Regions from separate parts of the Cellulophaga sp. HaHaR_3_176 genome, predicted to be linked through region 2. Evidence: riboswitches for the same ligand, from Rfam matches in the RefSeq annotation. Region 2 holds a riboswitch; the other holds the start of a gene.
The links. Region 2 has a riboswitch for thiamine pyrophosphate ahead of thiS (sulfur carrier protein ThiS). Riboswitches for the same ligand answer to the same signal wherever they lie in the genome.
Positions count from the first base shown of each region.

Region 1: it holds a riboswitch for thiamine pyrophosphate, as region 2 does, so the genes downstream of both, tenA (thiaminase II) here and thiS (sulfur carrier protein ThiS) in region 2, are expected to answer to the same signal.

Region 1 covers NZ_CP058990.1:3,004,776-3,014,090, forward strand. The annotation lists gene H0I23_RS13195 (DMT family transporter) at 1-478, shown strand, start outside; gene H0I23_RS13200 (thioesterase family protein) at 462-938, opposite strand; gene H0I23_RS13205 (nitronate monooxygenase family protein) at 1,055-2,029, shown strand; gene H0I23_RS13210 (YheT family hydrolase) at 2,036-2,998, shown strand; gene H0I23_RS13215 (cytochrome c) at 3,036-3,512, shown strand; TPP riboswitch at 3,552-3,645, shown strand; gene tenA (thiaminase II) at 3,778-4,434, shown strand; gene thiD (bifunctional hydroxymethylpyrimidine kinase/phosphomethylpyrimidine kinase) at 4,422-5,237, shown strand; gene H0I23_RS13230 (SulP family inorganic anion transporter) at 5,238-6,872, opposite strand; gene H0I23_RS13235 (nicotinic acid mononucleotide adenyltransferase) at 7,077-8,003, opposite strand; gene H0I23_RS13240 (NAD(P)H-dependent glycerol-3-phosphate dehydrogenase) at 8,176-9,177, shown strand; gene H0I23_RS13245 (glycerol-3-phosphate dehydrogenase/oxidase) at 9,174-9,315, opposite strand, start outside.
Region 2 covers NZ_CP058990.1:615,738-625,052, reverse strand. The annotation lists gene H0I23_RS02775 (thiamine phosphate synthase) at 1-297, opposite strand, end outside; gene thiC (phosphomethylpyrimidine synthase ThiC) at 450-2,309, opposite strand; gene thiS (sulfur carrier protein ThiS) at 2,369-2,572, opposite strand; TPP riboswitch at 2,688-2,782, opposite strand; gene recQ (DNA helicase RecQ) at 2,938-5,139, opposite strand; gene H0I23_RS02755 (SIS domain-containing protein) at 5,343-6,308, shown strand; gene tatC (twin-arginine translocase subunit TatC) at 6,311-7,141, shown strand; gene H0I23_RS02745 (carboxymuconolactone decarboxylase family protein) at 7,134-7,484, shown strand; gene lptB (LPS export ABC transporter ATP-binding protein) at 7,632-8,372, shown strand; gene H0I23_RS02735 (RNA polymerase sigma factor) at 8,374-9,315, opposite strand, start outside.

The DNA.
Region 1 (9,315 bases), 1.4 Mb from region 2:
ACTTTTTGGAGCAGAAATAAGGGCTGATGCACCAAATATTCCATTAGGTAATTTTTTATTTGTTGTAAATGCTACAGTATACGGTACCTATTTAATTTTAGCAAAAAAATTAATTTCTAAATACCATCCTTTTGTTCTTTTAAAATGGCTTTTTACAATAGGGTTAATTGTTAATTTACCAATTACCTTTTCTGAAGTTTCTGAAATTCAATGGACTACCTTACCAGTACACATTTATGGAGCAATCTTATTTGTAGTTTTAGGCACAACTTTTTGCACTTATTTATTCAATGCTTTTGCACTTACACAGTTAAAGGCATCTACTGTTGGTGCATTTGTTTACGTACAACCATTAGTAGGCGTCTGTTTTGCAATACTAACTGGCAAAGACAGTTTAACGCAAATAAAAATCATAGCAATGATTCTTGTTATTTTTGGGGTTTACCTTGCCAGCAAGCCTGTTAAACCAAATCTTTAGGCACTTTCGTAAACTTACGAGTATGTTCTTTAGTTAAAACTTTAAAGTCTTCTGCTTTTTCTATATTATTAAATGCATCTAGAAAAACATCATTAAGTCCCGTTAAGCTTCTGGTTTTTAAATTTACCCATGCTCCCATCATTTCACAATGTGCAAAATTTCTCCCTTTGTGATCGTAAAAATTATGATGAAATTCAAAAAACATACCGTCTTCACTCATCCCTTTCACTTCCATAGAAACTTTAACTGGCTTACCTGGAAAAGCTTCTTTAAAATAATATACATGCTCATAAAAAACGACAGGGCCAATTTCATGCTCTGCCATTGTTTTTTGATTAAAGCCTAGTTCCATTAAAAAAGCCATTCGGGTATGACTCATAAAATTTAAATAAGCAGAATTTGCTAAATGACGATTTGCATCTGTATCACTCCAACGAATCTCAAAATCTTTAAGGTACATAGTATATTTTTTTGTTATGCATGCATAATAATCCCAAAAATAACATAGTTTTGATGAAACTAACAAAAATTAAACATAAAATTTATGCTTAATTTTAATGTCTAAAACCTATTTCCATGAATCAGAAAGCCTCTTTTATAAAAGATTTATCATTACCAATTGTTACGGCCCCAATGTTTTTAATTTCTGGTCCGAATTTGGTAATTGAATGTTGCAAAAACGGAATAGTAGGTACTTTTCCCGCGCTTAACCAACGTACAACTGATGGGTTTGAAGAGTGGTTAATAGAAATTAAAACAGAGCTAAAAAAGTTTGAAGATGAAACAGGTAAAAAAGCAGCTCCTTTTGGTGTTAACCTTATTGTTCATCAAACTAACCCAAGGTTAGAAGCTGATTTAAAAATTTGTATAAAGCACAAAGTTCCTTTAATAATCACTTCTTTAGGTGCCGTACCACAAGTTGTAGATGCGATACATAGTTATGGCGGTCTTGTTTTTCATGATATTATTAAAAAAAGACATGCTGAAAAAGCCTCAGAGGCTGGTGTAGATGGCTTAATACTTGTTGCCGCAGGCGCTGGTGGCCATGCAGGCACTATAAACCCAATGACTTTAGTTTCGGAAATAAAAAAATTCTATCATAAAACTATTTTACTTTCAGGATGTATTAGTACTGGTAGAGATGTTGCTTCTGCATTACAAATGGGAGCTGATATGGCTTACATGGGTACTCGCTTTATAAACACAGAAGAAAGTAGAGCAACTGATGAGTACCGAAAAATGATTATTGAAGCAGGAGCAAGTGATGTTGTTTACACAGCTTCAATATCAGGAGTACACGCCAATTTTTTAGGTGCAAGTTTAAAAGCTGCAGGTATTACCGAAGATGACTTAAAGAAAGATGTGAAAATTGATTTTGGTAAAGAATTAGATACTGAAGCTAAAGCTTGGAAAACAATTTGGTCTGCTGGGCAAGGTGTTGCTTTGATTGACAATACTGTTCCTGTTTCTGAATTAGTTAACACGCTTAAATCTGAATTTAAATCAGCTATCGAAGAACAAATCAAAGTTTTAGAAAACTACCCGAAATAAAAAACAATGCCATTAATACCATCTACTTATGATCCTCCTTTTTATTTTAAGAACGGACATTTATCTACCATATATTCTGGAGTATTAAGAAAAGTAAGCGGTTTATCACAAAAAAGGGAACGTATAATATTGCCAGATAGTGATTTTTTAGATGTAGATTGGAGTTTTTCTAACCAAACATCTAACAAGGTAATTATCTTAATTCATGGTTTAGAAGGTAGCGCACAACGCCCTTATATTACAGGTAGCGCAAAACACGCTAACCTTTCTGGTATAGATGCTTGCGCAATAAATTTACGCAGTTGCAGCGGTACTCCTAATGCATTATTTAGATCGTATCACTCTGGCGCAACAGAAGATTTAGAGTCTGTTATAAATCATATACTAAGTAAAAATAAATACGCTCAAATTTTCATAAAAGGTTTTAGTCTAGGCGGTAACCTAGTGCTTAAATATTTAGGTGAAAAAAGAAAACTACCTCCTGAATTAAAAGGAGCTGTAGCAGTCTCGGTCCCATGTGATTTACATAGTTCGTTAAAAGAGTTGCTGAAGCCTAAAAATGCGCTTTACGCAATTAGGTTTAAAAAACATCTAATAGAAAAATTACGAGCTAAGCAACAGCTTTTCCCTGATAAAATTTCAGATAAAGAAATTTTAAGCATTAAAACTTTAAAAGATTTTGATGATGTATATACAAGTAAAGCACACGGTTTTATTGATGCCATTGATTATTACACAAAATCTAGTTGCCTATCTTTTTTACCAAATATAAAAGTGCCAACTTTAATTATCAATAGCAAAAACGATTCTTTTTTAGGGCCAGAGTGTTATCCTAAAAAAGAAGCTCAAGAAAATGAAAATTTACATTTAGAAATTCCTAATTACGGTGGTCATGTTGGCTTTTTCGGAGTAAAAAACACAACTTATACTGAAAAAAGATCTATTGATTTTATAAAAGAATTTTTGTAAATAACTTATCTTAGTGTTTTAATAAATTAACTCAATAATGAAAAAAATACTTAGCATTTTAGCAATTGGCGTTCTATTAACTAGTTGTGGTGAAAAAAAAGAAGAAAAAAAAGGTGGTTTTGACATGCAACGTACCAAAACTGAAGATAAAGCTACTAGTGCTTCAAAAGGTGTTCCTGTTGACATGGATAATGAAGGTATTGGCCCTTTTAAGGATATCGAATTTTCTGATATAGATACTGATTTAGCAGCCGCTGGTGAAGCTAAATATAGTACGGTTTGTACTGCTTGTCATATGGCTGAGGAAAGAATGATAGGCCCTGCTTTGGCTGGTGTTTACGATAGAAGAAATCCGGCTTGGGTTATGAATATGATTAAAAACCCAACTGAAATGCTTAAAAAAGATCCAATAGCTAAAGCATTGTTAGAAGAGTATAATAATGCAATTATGTTAGATAGTGGTTTATCTGAAGACGACACTAGAGCTATTGCCGAGTATTTAAGAACTTTATAATGTTATCCTCTACGGCTACAAAATTGTAGCCGTAGTTATTTTAATCGTTAGGGGTGCTCTTTTGGGGGCTGAGAAATTACCCTTTGAACCTGATTTGTTTAATAGCAACGAAGGGAAACGCATTTTGCATCTTCATAGAAAACTATCATTTGTTACCTGTGTGCAATCGTTTTACCTACTTGTTAAAACTATTTGCAACTATGAATTTTACAATTGATAAAAATTACTTTTTATTTTTATTCAAAACCACTTCAAAACAGACACTATGATGAAGTGGAGTGAACATACTTGGGAGAAAATGAGCCCTACTTTCAAAAAAATCACTAATCATGCTTTTATAAACGAATTAGCTGACGGCACTCTTCCTTTAAAAAAATTTGAATTTTACATACAACAAGATGCATTTTACTTAGCAGATTTTGGTAAAATCTTAGCAGGCATTGGTACTAAATTAGAAGATCCAAAACATGTTGAACATTTTTTAAGTTTTGCAAATGACACTATAAAAGTGGAGCAAATTTTGCACGCTACATATCTTAAAAATATAGATGACACTACAAACGCTAAGCTATCACCTTCTTGCCTTTTATATGTTGGTTTTTTAAATAAAACATTTAACTTAAACTCAATTGAAGAGGCACTTGCCGCAGTGTTACCTTGTTTTTGGATATATAAAAAAGTTGGTGATTTTATTTTAGAACATCAAACTAAGGAGAACAACCCTTATCAAGATTGGATTAATACTTATGCTGGTGAAGATTTTGGAATTGCTGTGCAGAAAGCTATTCAAATTTGCGATTTATATGCTGAAAAAACAACAGAAGAAACTCGTATAAAAATGACTAATTCATTTTTATTGGCATCAAAAATGGAATGGCTATTTTGGGAAAGTGCCTATACTTTAGAAAAATGGAAAATATGACACAAAACTACGCTAGAGTTTTAACTATTGCAGGCAGTGATTCTGGCGGTGGAGCAGGAATTCAAGCAGATTTAAAAACGTTTAGTGCCTGTGGTTGCTATGGCACCTCTGCAATAACAGCCTTAACTGCTCAAAATACAATTGGTGTTACTGATATACACCCAGTTCCAGTGCTACACTTACAAAAGCAAATACAAGCCGTTTTAGATGATATCGGTACCGATGCCATAAAAATTGGAATGCTCCATTCTACAGAAATTATTAACATGGTTGTAAAAACGCTTGAAAAATACAAAGCCACACCAATTGTAATAGATCCTGTTATGGTAGCTACATCTGGCGACAAGCTAGTATTAGACAATGCTATTAAAGCCATTAAGAGTAAGCTAATGTCCATTGCGACAATTATTACCCCGAATATACCTGAATGTGAAATACTATTAAACAAAAAAATTGAAGGCACTAATCTAAAGTTTTATGCAAAAGAATTAGCAGATGCCTATAGCGTCTCTGTTTTATTAAAGGCTGGCCATTTAAACAATGACACTCTTACTGATATTTTTTACAATTTTGATTCGAAAGAATATTTCGAACTTACTTCAAAAAAAGTACAGACCCAAAATACACATGGTACAGGCTGCACCCTATCATCGGCTATAGCTGCTTTTTTAGCAAAAGAGTTCACCTTAAATGAATCTGTTTTGAAAGGAAAAGAATACTTGGAAGGTGCTATTAAAAAAAGTGCGGACCATACACTAGGAAAAGGGCATGGTCCGCTACATCATTTTTATAAATTTTGGTAGTTATTGGTCGTCGTAATTAAATCCGTCGGCAACAACTTTATATTTTGGATCTTCTAAAACATTAACATCTACAATATCATCGGCAGTTGCTAAAAGTTTTATACAATCTTTACTTAAATGCTTTAAATGTAATTTTTTACCTGCAATTTTATAACGTTCAGAAAGCTTATTAATAGCTTCAATACCTGACATATCTGCAATACGGCTATCTTTAAAATCAATAACAACCTCTTCCGGATCATTAGCTACATCAAATTTTTCAGTAAAACCAGTTGTTGATCCAAAAAATAAAGGGCCAAAAATTTCGTATGTTTTCACTCCGTTTTCATCTACATTTTTACGAGCACGAATACGTTTTGCATTTTCCCAAGAGAAAGCAAGAGCTGAAATAATTACACCAATAAATACTGCTATAGCTAAATCGAAAAACACGGTTATAGCAGATACTGCAATTAAAACAAATGCATCTGACATAGGAATCTTTTTTAAGATTCTAAAACTTGACCAAGCAAAAGTTTCTATAACCATCATAAACATTACTCCTATTAATGCTGCAATAGGTACTTGTTCAATATATGTATCAGCAAATAAAATAAAAGAAAGTAATGTTACCGCCATTACAATACCAGATAATCTTCCTCTACCTTTTGCATTTATATTAATTACTGTTTGGCCAATCATACCACAACCACCTGTACCGCCTAACAAACCACTCGCAATGTTACCAAAACCTTGAGCAACACATTCTCTATTACCTCTACCACGAGTATCTGTTAGCTCGTCTACTAAATTCATAGTCATCAAACTTTCTATTAAACCTACACTTGCAGCTAAGAAAGCATACGGAAGAATAAACGTAAACGTGTCTAAATTAAAAGGTAAAAATTGCCAAAACTCTTTATTAGGTGTTGGAAATTCACCACTTAAGCCATCTCCTCCACCTTCTCTAATATATGAACCTACAGTTGTTACATCTAAATCTAACAATATAACACCGAAAGTAGTAATCAATATTGCTGTTAATGCTGCTGGTATTTTAGTAGTTAACTTAGGTAAAAAATGAATTATTGCCATTGTAAACAATACTAAACCAATCATCATATACAACTCAGCTCCTTGCATATAAATACTTAAATACCTTTCAACAGCACTCGGGTCTGGGTTCGGTATTTTATGGCTAAACATTTTTACTTGCGCCATGAAGATGACAATAGCTAAACCATTTACAAACCCCATCATTACTGAATGCGGAATTAAACGTACAAAGCGACCTAATTTTAAAACACCTGCAAAAATTTGAATAAGCCCCATTAAAATAACAGCCCCAAGCAAGTAATAATACCCCATATTCTCTACAGGAATATCAAACTCCAAACCTCTAACATGACCTTCTTTTATTAAGTCTACAAAAATAACTGCCACAGCACCAGCTGCACCTGAAATCAAGCCTGGTCTACCTCCAAAAATTGCTGTAATTAACCCAACAATAAATGCCCCTGATAACGCCACTAAAGGATCGATGTTTGCCACAAAAGCAAAAGCCACCACTTCTGGAATCATCGCTAGAGACACGGTTACCCCTGCGAAAAAATCGTTTTTAGGATTGGAAGTAAGTTTTTTGATAAAATTCATTATTTGTACTAATTTTTTTGAAGTGGCAAAAGTACTACTTTTCAACTGCACGACACTATGCAGCCTTAATTATAACATAATTAGCAGATTACATCTTTCCTTTTTGTTGATTCTTAAAATAATTTAAAAAATAAGTATTAAAAAACCGCTTTAAGATATTAATCTTAAAGCGGTTACAAAACTTACCAACCTAAAAAACTATTTTAATTATTTTTTCTTTCTAGTAACATTCATTATTGGATTATCAACTTTTATTCTTTTTCTTGTTGTCGCATTTTCATCGGTTTTTAAGTATTGTATATACCCCCTACCTTTAAATTCATACGTTGTTCCACTATTTGGGTGGTATAATTCAATCGTTTTATCATTTATTACATATAACTCAAAATAATCATCTCCAATAAAATCGTAACTCAAGGTTAAAACTTTCAACGAGTTATCATTAGCAACATCATATACTTGGTAATCCCCTTCAAAATCCCATTGCAAGGTATTTATTCCTGTTCCCCTATTATCTATTGAAGATCTAAAAAAATCTGACTGATTACCCGTTAAGAATTGAAGAAAGTTTTCGTTATCAAAATCATTTAAAGCTCCTTCGTTACTAGTATATACTTTTTCCCAAGCATCATATTCTTGCAAGAAATACTGAATATTATCATAAAAAACCATATCGTAATCAAAATTACTTCTTTGATATCCTTTTAAAAAATAAGATGTATCAGATCTACTATCATACAATTCAATCGTTTTACTATTCACTACAAAAACACCAAGAACCCAGCTTCCATCAATATCATGATTAATTTCTACTATTCCATCAAAACCATTATATGTACCTACATCTATTCCAAAACCATTTCCTGTTTTTCCAATACCTGATAAATTATTATTAGCTAACAAAACACCACCATCAAAAGTCACAGTAAATGCACGTTGCAAAAAAGGTATTTCTCCGTTCCCAATTGTTGCATTAATATCTACATACCACAACTCACTTGATGCTAGTACTTGATTTACATTAAAACGAGTTTCTTCAATTATATAATCATCTTCTATAAACACCTCTGTGTAACAAGATGCTGCTAACACTCCTACAAATACGAATCCGAATAATAATTTTAATTTTCTCATAATCTAAATCTTTATGGTTATTTATCACAAAACAATTCTCGTGCCAAAAAACACAAAACACTATTTATCAGCAATCTACATTGTTTTTAATTTTGTTAAATTTGTAAAGAGATAAAGTTTTTGGCAAACTTCTAAAGAATTGTTTACCTTACTTTTTTTTAGATAATGGACTATGAATAGAGATTTGAAATTTGCAGTTTTAGGTGGAGGAAGTTGGGCTACAGCAATAGTAAAAATGTTGACAGAAAACGTTGATACTATTCACTGGTTTATGAGAAATTCTGATGCGATTGAGCATATTAGAACTCAAGGCCACAACCCTAATTATTTAAGTTCAGTAGAGTTTAATACAAAGCAGTTACTTTTAACTGATGATATTAATATTGCAATCAACAATGCCGATATACTAATATTTGCTGTCCCTTCTGCATTTTTAGAAACAGAACTATCAAAATTAAAGATCTCGTTAGAAGGTAAAACCATTTTTTCTGCAATTAAAGGTATTGTACCAGAAACAGGTTTAATTGTAGGTGAGCATTTTAATGAAAAATATGACATACCATTTGAAAATATCGGTGTTATAACTGGCCCCTGCCATGCAGAAGAAGTTGCTCTTGAACGTTTATCATATTTGACAATTGCTTGTGCCAACCAAGATAAAGCTGAAATCGTTGCCGAACATTTAAGTAGCGATTATATTAAAACTAAAATTTCTGATGATATCATAGGCACTGAATATGCTGCTATGTTAAAAAACATATATGCTATTGCTGCTGGTATTGCTCATGGGCTTGGTTATGGTGATAATTTTCAAAGTGTTTTAATGAGTAATGCTATTCGTGAAATGAAACGCTATATTAAAAAAGTACACAACATGAAACGCAACATTAATAACTCAGCATATTTAGGTGATTTATTAGTTACCGGCTATTCTGTATTTAGTCGTAATCGCATGTTTGGAAACATGATTGGAAAAGGGTATACCGTTAAAAGTGCCATGATGGAAATGAAAATGGTTGCCGAAGGATATTACGCTACAAAAAGTGCCTATAAATTAGATAAAGACAAGAACAAAAAAACAAATACACCTATACTAGATGCCGTTTATCAAATACTTTATAATGACAAAAACCCTAAAAAAGTTTTTAAAGATTTGACCGACAAATTAGATTAACCTCTAGTTAAAGAAAAATTAGAATGTTCGTCTATTTCTTTTTCTAATTCGACTTTATAAGCTTCAACATTGGCGTCATCTAAGTTAAAAACTATTTTAAACTCTTCTAAAATAGGAGTCATTAAATAGCGGATACTT
Region 2 (9,315 bases):
TTTACCATACATATTGAGCGGTTTAAAATATTGCCCTGGATTATCTATATGATCTATTCTTTTTTGCTCCTGAAAATGAATACCTTTTAAATTATATACATTCACTAATTCATGAAAATAATGCACAACGATACGGTTATGATACTTCTCATCTATCAAATCTAAATAATCACAATGCTCTTGATAATTTTTAGAAGGCTTTCTTAAATGAAAATAGACTAAACCGGCTTCAAAAAGTTGGTGTAAAATTTCAATTTCATTGGCAATATCTTCCTCTGGCGCTATAAGAACTATCATACTTTTTTTTGGGTTAGGGATTGCAGTGGCATCCTTTTGCTGTTGGTGTAAATTTATGGCGTAAAACGACATAAACTTATACGAATAGGCAAAAGATATAACGGAAAGCCCGACTACGCCTTTTTCCAAGGCGTAGGAACCTCCTGTGTATACTACAAATATACTTCTGACCCTTTATCTTTAAATTCTTTAGACTTCTCCTCCATTCCTTTTTGAATGACTTCATTATCAACAATATCATGCTCCGCGGCAAAATCTCTTACTTCTTGTGATATTTTCATAGAACAAAATTTAGGTCCGCACATAGAACAAAAATGTGCCACTTTTGCCCCATCGGCAGGCAAGGTTTCATCATGATACTCTCGAGCTAATTCCGGATCTAGTCCTAGATTAAACTGATCTTCCCATCTAAATTCAAATCGCGCTTTTGAGAGTGCATTATCTCTATGTTGCGCCCCTGGGTGCCCCTTTGCTAAATCGGCCGCATGGGCTGCAAGCTTGTACGTAATTACTCCTGTTCTCACATCTTGTTTATTAGGCAATCCTAAGTGTTCTTTTGGTGTTACATAACATAGCATAGCACAACCAAACCAACCAATCATAGCGGCTCCAATACCGGAGGTAATATGGTCATAACCTGGCGCAATATCTGTAGTTAAAGGTCCTAACGTATAAAAAGGAGCTTCATCACAAAGTTCTATTTGCTTCTCCATATTTTCTTTGATCATATGCATTGGTACGTGACCAGGGCCCTCTATAAAACATTGCACTTCATGCTTACGGGCTATTTTTGTTAGTTCCCCCAATGTTTCTAACTCTGCAAATTGTGCCTCATCATTAGCATCTGCAACAGATCCAGGACGTAAACCATCTCCTAAAGAAAACGCTACGTCGTATTGTTTTAAAATCTCACAAATATCTTCGAAATGTGTGTACAAGAAACTCTCTTTATGATGTGCTAAACACCATTTGGCCATAATAGAACCTCCACGAGAAACAATACCTGTAACTCGTTTAGCGGTCATAGGTACATAACGCAATAAAACACCTGCATGAATTGTAAAGTAATCTACTCCCTGTTCTGCTTGCTCAATAAGTGTATCTCTAAAAATTTCCCAAGTAAGGTCTTCTGCGACGCCATTCACTTTTTCTAAAGCTTGGTAAATAGGCACAGTCCCTACAGGTACTGGAGAGTTTCGAATAATCCACTCTCTAGTTTCATGGATGTTTTGCCCTGTAGACAAATCCATAATATTATCTGCCCCCCAACGGCATGCCCAAACCGCTTTTTCTACTTCTTCTTCTATGGAAGAGGTTACGGCAGAGTTTCCAATATTGGCATTTATCTTCACCAAAAAGTTACGACCCAAAATCATGGGTTCTGCTTCTGGGTGATTTATATTACTAGGAATTACAGCTCTACCTCTAGCCACTTCTTCTCGTACAAATTCTGCCGTAATTTTATCGGGGATTGCCGCGCCAAAATGTTCTCCTTTGTGCTGTTTGGCAATTTCGGTCATTTCCTCCATACGCTGATTCTCACGAATGGCAATGTATTCCATTTCTGGAGTGATTATTCCCTTTTTAGCATAATGCAGCTGCGTTACATTTTTGCCCTCTTTAGCACGCATTGGCTTTTTTAGAAGTGAAAAACGCATATGATCTAAATTCTTATTGTTTAGACGTTCATTACAATATTCTGAGCTAAACTCTTCTAATTGTTCTACATCTCCACGATCTAAAACCCACTGCTCACGGATTCTATCTATTCCTTTGTGAACATTTATTTCTTTTGTAGGGTCTGTATAAGGTCCTGAAGTGTCATAGACCGTAACTGGCTCGTTTGGCGTAAGTTTGCCAGTCAAGGAATCTTTAGTATCACTCAACGCAATTTCTCGCATGGCCACTTTTAATTGTGGATGTAGTTTTCCTGCTACATAAATTTTTTTAGAATTAGGAAAAGGTTGCGTGCTAAGCTTTTCGTTTTTTGGTGCGGTGTCTTTGCTTTTCATATATTGTGAGATTTGATCTTTAAGAAATAAATACTGTGCTTGGAGTTTCTAAAGTGCAATTAACCGCCTTGAGTGGCTTGAATAATCAGAAGTGAATCATTATCATCCAAGATTTCATATTTCCAGAAATCTTTGGTGATAATAGTATTGTTTAAAGCGACTGCAATTCCGTTTTGAGGAGTTCGCAATTTTTCGAGAAGTTGCAATACGTTTGTATTTTTTTGAATACGTATTGGTTTTTCGTTAACTAAAATAGAAATCATGTACAGTATATTTTAAATATGCTGTAAATTTTAAAAGCAGAGAATATTCTTTGAAAAATGAGGTGCTTTAAGAACAAAGCACACACATATGAAAAGGTTGCAAATACCCATTTCAAGGTATTTTTCAACTTTTCCCTTCGGCGGTACTAACCGCATCAGGTTCAAAGGGTATTTCTCAGTTCCGTAAAAGGAACACCCCTAAAGTTTACTCTGTAAAACTATAAAAAAACTATGATACTAAAACCGGAATGAGGATATTTAAATGATAATTTCTAAGAATTAACAATTTAGTAACATGCCTATAAAAAAATAACACCCCTAAAATTTAGGAGTGTTATAGTCTATTTTTTTACTAAAAGAAGTTTTTAATTGGCAACTTCACTAATAAATTTAATTCTAAAAAGGCGTAATTCTTCATCTTCATAATCACCATCAAACTCTGTAATAGCATCTTCTATTCCATCTGAATCTGCTTCTAAAAAGTAATCATGCAATTCTTCTTGCTGATCTTCGTCTAAAATTTCATCGATCCAATAGCTTATATTTAATTTCGTTCCGCTATACACAATCTGTTCCATTTCCTTTATTAAATCAGGAATGGCTAACCCTTTTGCTGAAGCAATATCATCTAATGGAAGCTTACGATCTACATTTTGAATCACATATAACTTTAAAGCTGAATTTGCACCAGTACTTTTAACAACTAGATCATCTGGTCTGATAATATCATTATCTTCAACATATTGTTTGATAAAACTAATAAATGGTTTTCCATATTTTTTAGCTTTCCCCTCTCCTACACCATGAATATTTACTAACTCTTCAATGCTAATCGGGTATTTAAGAGCCATATCTTGTAAAGATGGATCTTGAAAAATAACAAATGGTGGTACTCCCAGTTTTTGACCTTCTTTTTTCCTTAAATCCTTTAAGATTTTCAGCAATTTTTCATCTGCTACTCCTCCACTAGTTTTAGCTGCGCTTACAATAGCATCGTCAGTAGCTTGATTGTATACGTGATCTTTAGTCATCATAAAAGAAACAGGATTCTCTAAATAAGCTGCTCCTTTTTCTGTTACATGAAGAATGCCGTATTGTTCTATTTCTTTTTTCATGTAACCAGCTACTAAGCCTTGGCGCACTAAAGCCATCCAATGTTCAACACCTTTATCTTTACCTATACCAAAAAAAGGTTTTTCGTCTGTTTTATGTGATGCTATAATTGCATTCGTTTTTCCGGTAAGTACTTTGACTATTTCTTTGGATTTAAACTTCTCCATAGTGCCTTTCACCACCTTAATAACTTTTACCAAATCATCTTTTGCTTCTTCTTTGTCTTTTGGATTTTTTGTATTATCATCCATAAGGGCTCCATCTCCATTCACCTCATCAAAATACTCTCCAAAATAATGAAGGATAAATTTTCTACGAGACATCGAAGTTTCTGCATAGGCTACCATTTCTTGTAACAATGCATTACCAATTTCTTGCTCAGCAACAGGTTTACCAGACATAAACTTTTCTAACTTCTCTATGTCTTTATAAGAATAAAATGCTAAACAATGTCCTTCTCCACCATCTCTACCTGCCCTACCAGTTTCTTGATAATAACTTTCAATACTTTTAGGAATATCATGATGAATAACAAAGCGAACATCAGGTTTGTCAATACCCATACCAAATGCAATTGTTGCTACTACAACATCAACCTCTTCCATCAAAAACATATCTTGATATTTAGATCGTGTTTTAGTATCAAAACCTGCATGATACGGTACAGCACTAACTCCGTTTACTTGTAATATTTGAGCAAATTCTTCTACTTTTTTTCTACTCAAACAATATATAATACCTGACTTACCTGAGTTTTGTTTTACAAAACGAATAATATCAGCTTCAATATTCTGGGTTTTAGGGCGTATTTCATAAAATAAATTAGGTCTATTAAATGATGCCTTAAAAAGATCTGCATCAGTAATACCTAAATTTTTAATAATATCTTCCTGTACTTTTGGAGTTGCTGTTGCTGTTAAACCTATTATTGGAATATTATCATCTAATCGACTAATAATATTTTTTAAATTTCGGTACTCTGGTCTAAAATCGTGTCCCCATTCTGATATACAATGCGCCTCATCAACAGCAACAAATGATATTTTTACAGATTGTAAAAATTCAACATACTCATCTTTTGTTAACGATTCAGGAGCTACATATAACAGTTTCGTTATTCCATTTGTAATATCGCTTTTCACTTGCTTTATCTCCGTCTTAGTTAAAGACGAATTTAAAACATGAGCAATACCATTTTCTGAAGATACACCTCTAATAGCATCTACTTGATTTTTCATTAATGCTATTAATGGCGAAACTACTATAGCTGTACCTTCTTGCATTAAAGCAGGAAGTTGATAGCATAGCGACTTACCACCACCAGTGGGCATAATTACAAAACAATTTTTTCCTTTAAGAATACTTGTTATTACCTTCTCTTGAAGACCTTTGAACTTAGAAAATCCAAAATATTTTTTTAGTGAGGAATGCAAATCAATATCACTCAAACTCATAATTTAGTTTACTATTAGTTTTCTACATTTTTAGTATTGACAATATTAAAGCACAATACTATTTAGAACCTATAATTTTCGAACAAAAACAAAATTCCACTTTAAAGTGTTTAAAATATACTATAACATATAGATTATGTAATTTTGTATTTAAATATAAGACATTCTTTTAGGAATACAACCAGATAATTGAATTATTTAAATTGAAAGAAAACACAGCAATACTCGATATAGCAAGAAGAACCATTGAGAATGAAGCTAATGCTATTCAAAACTTATCTACTTTACTAGATTATAAGTTTTCTGATACTGTGAATCACATCCTTAATTCTAAAGGCAGAGTAGTTATTACGGGTATTGGTAAAAGTGCTCTAATAGCTTCTAAAATTGTAGCTACTTTAAATTCTACAGGTACTCCTTCTATATTTATGCATGCTGCAGATGCTATACACGGCGATCTGGGAACAATTCAAGAAAACGATACTGTAATTTGTATTTCAAGAAGTGGTAATACTCCAGAAATTAAAATGTTAGTTCCTTTAATCAAAAAAGGAGGTAATATTCTTGTTGGTATGACGGGTAATTTAGAATCTACTCTAGCAAAACAATCTGATTTTATTTTGAATAGTTTTGTTGAAAAGGAAGCTTGCCCTAATAACCTTGCTCCAACAACAAGTACTACAGCTCAATTGGTTTTAGGTGATGCTCTTGCAATATGCTTATTAGAATTGCGTGGTTTTAGTAGTAAAGATTTTGCCAAATACCACCCAGGCGGTTCATTAGGCAAACGATTATATCTTCGTGTTTCAGATATTGCAGAAAACAATCTCAAACCTCAAGTAGCAATAGATGCCGATGTTAAAACTGTAATTGTAGAAATTTCAGAAAAAATGTTAGGCGTTACTGCTGTTATTGAAAATAATAAAGTGGTGGGTATTGTTACTGATGGTGATATACGAAGAATGCTGAATAAACATGATAATATTAAAGGGCTTACCGCAAAGGATATTATGACGAGTAACCCAAAAACTATAGATAACGATATGCTAGCTGTAAAAGCTCTCGACCTAATGCAGTCTAAAGGTATATCACAACTATTAGCCATAAAAGACGGCACTTATTTGGGTGTTGTACATTTACACAACCTAATCAACGAAGGAATTATATAGTAATGGAGAATGAAGTAAAAAATGAGATGTCTTTTTTAGATCATCTAGAAGAGTTACGTTGGCATCTAATACGCGCTACGTTAGCGGTTTTAATAATTGGTTGTGTGGCATTTGCCATGAGTGGTTTTATATTTGATTCTATAATTTTTGCTCCTAGCCGAATGAATTTCCCTACCTATGAATTTTTCTGTAGGATTGCTACTTATTTTGGAATGACTTCTGATTTTTGTGCAGAAGAACTACCTTTTACGATACAAAGTAGAACTATGGCTGGGCAGTTTTCTGCTGATATTTGGACCTCTATTTGGGCTGGTTTTATTTTATCTTTCCCTTATGTTTTATATGAAGCATGGAAATTTATTAGTCCTGGTTTATATGAAAAAGAACGTAAAAGTTCTAAAGGTTTTATTGTAATAGCATCTTTTTTATTCTTTTTAGGAGTGTTATTTGGATACTATGTAGTAGCTCCGTTTTCTATCAACTTTTTAGGTACTTATTCGGTAAGTGATGTTGTAAAAAATGAGTTCGATTTAAGCTCATACATATCTACTTTAAGAGCATCTGTAATTGCATGTGGAATTATTTTTGAGTTACCAATCATCATCTATTTTTTAACTAAAATTGGACTAGTAACGCCTGAAATTCTTAAAAAATATAGAAAAATATCACTTGTTGTTGTATTAATTTTATCAGCAGTAATAACTCCGCCAGATGTTGCTAGCCAAGTTGTAGTAGCTATACCTGTATTGTTTTTATACCAAATAAGTATTTACATATCTGGCTCTGTTTTAAGAAAAGAAGCTAAAAAAGAAAAAAGAAGAAAAAATGCCTAATCAAATAGAAGAATTCAACGCATATCGTTCTAAGATGAATGATAAGTTATTATCAGACAACAATAAAATAATTAAAAGAATATTTAATCTAGATACAAACGCATTTACTGCAGGAGCTTTAGATGTTAAGACTAAAGAGTTATTAGGCTTAGTAGCCTCTACCGTTTTACGTTGCGATGATTGCGTAAAATACCATTTAGAGAGTTCTCACAAAGAAGGAGTTACCAAAGAAGAGGTGATGGAAACATTAAGTATTGCAACGTTAGTTGGTGGTACAATTGTAGTACCTCATTTACGTAGAGCATATGAGTATTGGGAAGAGCTAGAACAGCAAGAAGGTTAAAAATTGATTAATAACTTGAGTGAGAAAACATTTTAAGTTAGTTTTGATAGAGAAATAAATATATCTTAAAATGAACTTAAGGTGTATTCATCATGCTATTTTAGTTTATTTACAAACATAAATAGTTAAGAAAAACAGTTTCAGCACATGAAGTTACGAGCAGATAATATAATGAAGTCCTACGGAGGGCGACGAGTAGTTGAAGGAATCTCTTTAGAAGTTAACCAAGGAGAAATTGTTGGACTTTTAGGGCCAAATGGTGCTGGTAAAACTACTTCATTTTATATGATTGTCGGTCTTATAAAGCCTAATGGAGGTAATATTTATTTAGACGATATGAATATTACAAACTTCCCGATGTACAAAAGAGCCCAAAACGGTATTGGGTATTTAGCTCAAGAAGCTTCTGTGTTTCGTAAATTAAGTATTGAAAAAAATATCATGAGTGTTTTACAACTTACTAAATTAAGTAAGAAAGAACAGGAAATGAAAATGGAATCTTTAATTGAAGAATTTAGCTTAGGCCATATTCGTAAAAGTCGTGGTGATTTATTATCTGGTGGAGAACGTAGACGTACAGAAATAGCTCGTGCATTAGCTACAGACCCTAAATTTATTTTACTGGATGAGCCTTTTGCAGGTGTTGACCCTGTTGCTGTTGAAGACATACAACGTATTGTAGCACAATTAAAAGATAAAAATATTGGTATTTTAATTACGGATCATAACGTACAAGAAACTTTAGCAATTACAGAGCGATCATACTTAATGTTTCAAGGTAAAATTTTAAAATCTGGTATACCTGAAGATTTAGCAGCTGATGAAATGGTACGTAAAGTATATCTAGGTCAAAACTTTGAACTACGTAAGAAAAAATTAGATTTTTAATTTAAGAAAGAGCTTTTTTAAGTCTAGCCTTAAGGTTTTTTGCCTCAACATCTGTCTTAACTAACTCTAAAGCTTTGTTCAAGCTTTCTACTTCTTTCTCCTTATCAATACCCTTGTATAGCTCTGCTAACAAAGAATAGTATAAAGGATGGTCCTTTAAATTAATTTTTAAAGCTTCTTTTATTGCTGTTTTCTCGCCTTTAACCTTTGCTAAAGCGTACGTTCTATTTAAAGCTACTATTGGTGAATACTCTATTTGCAATAAACGATTATAAAGCTGTAATATTTGTAACCACTTATTTTCCGATTCACTTTTTACAGCATGTAAAGATGCGATACCTGCTTCAATATGAAACTTAGATAGGTATTTTCCTTTTGCCGATAACCTCAAGTAATAATTCCCTTTTTCAATTAGGTCGGCGTCCCAAGTCTCTCTTTTTTGATTTTCATACAATACATATCCTCCACTCTCATTTATTCGAGAATCAAACCTTGAAGAATGAAAGCACATTAATGCCATCAAAGCATTTACAATAGGTAAATTTGTTTGTTTATTTTGGGAGAGAACATAACATAGCCTCATGGCTTCAAAACATAAATCTTTTCGTAGAATTTGATTTTTAGTTGAAGAATAATACCCTTCATTAAATAATAAATAGATAGTCAAAAGAACACTTTCTAACCTATCATCAAGCTCACTTTCCTTAGGAATCGCAATTGAAATATTTTTAGATCTCAATGTATTCTTTGCCCTAAATAATCGCTTATTAATAGTTTCTTTAGTTGTCAAAAAAGCCTCTGCTATTTCGTCAATTCCAAAACCACAAAGTACCCGCAAGGCCAAACCAATTTGGGCTTCTGAGGAAATTACAGGGTTACATACGGCAAAAATCATCTGAAGTTCGCTATCTTTTATATTCTCATCTGATAAATCAATATCAAA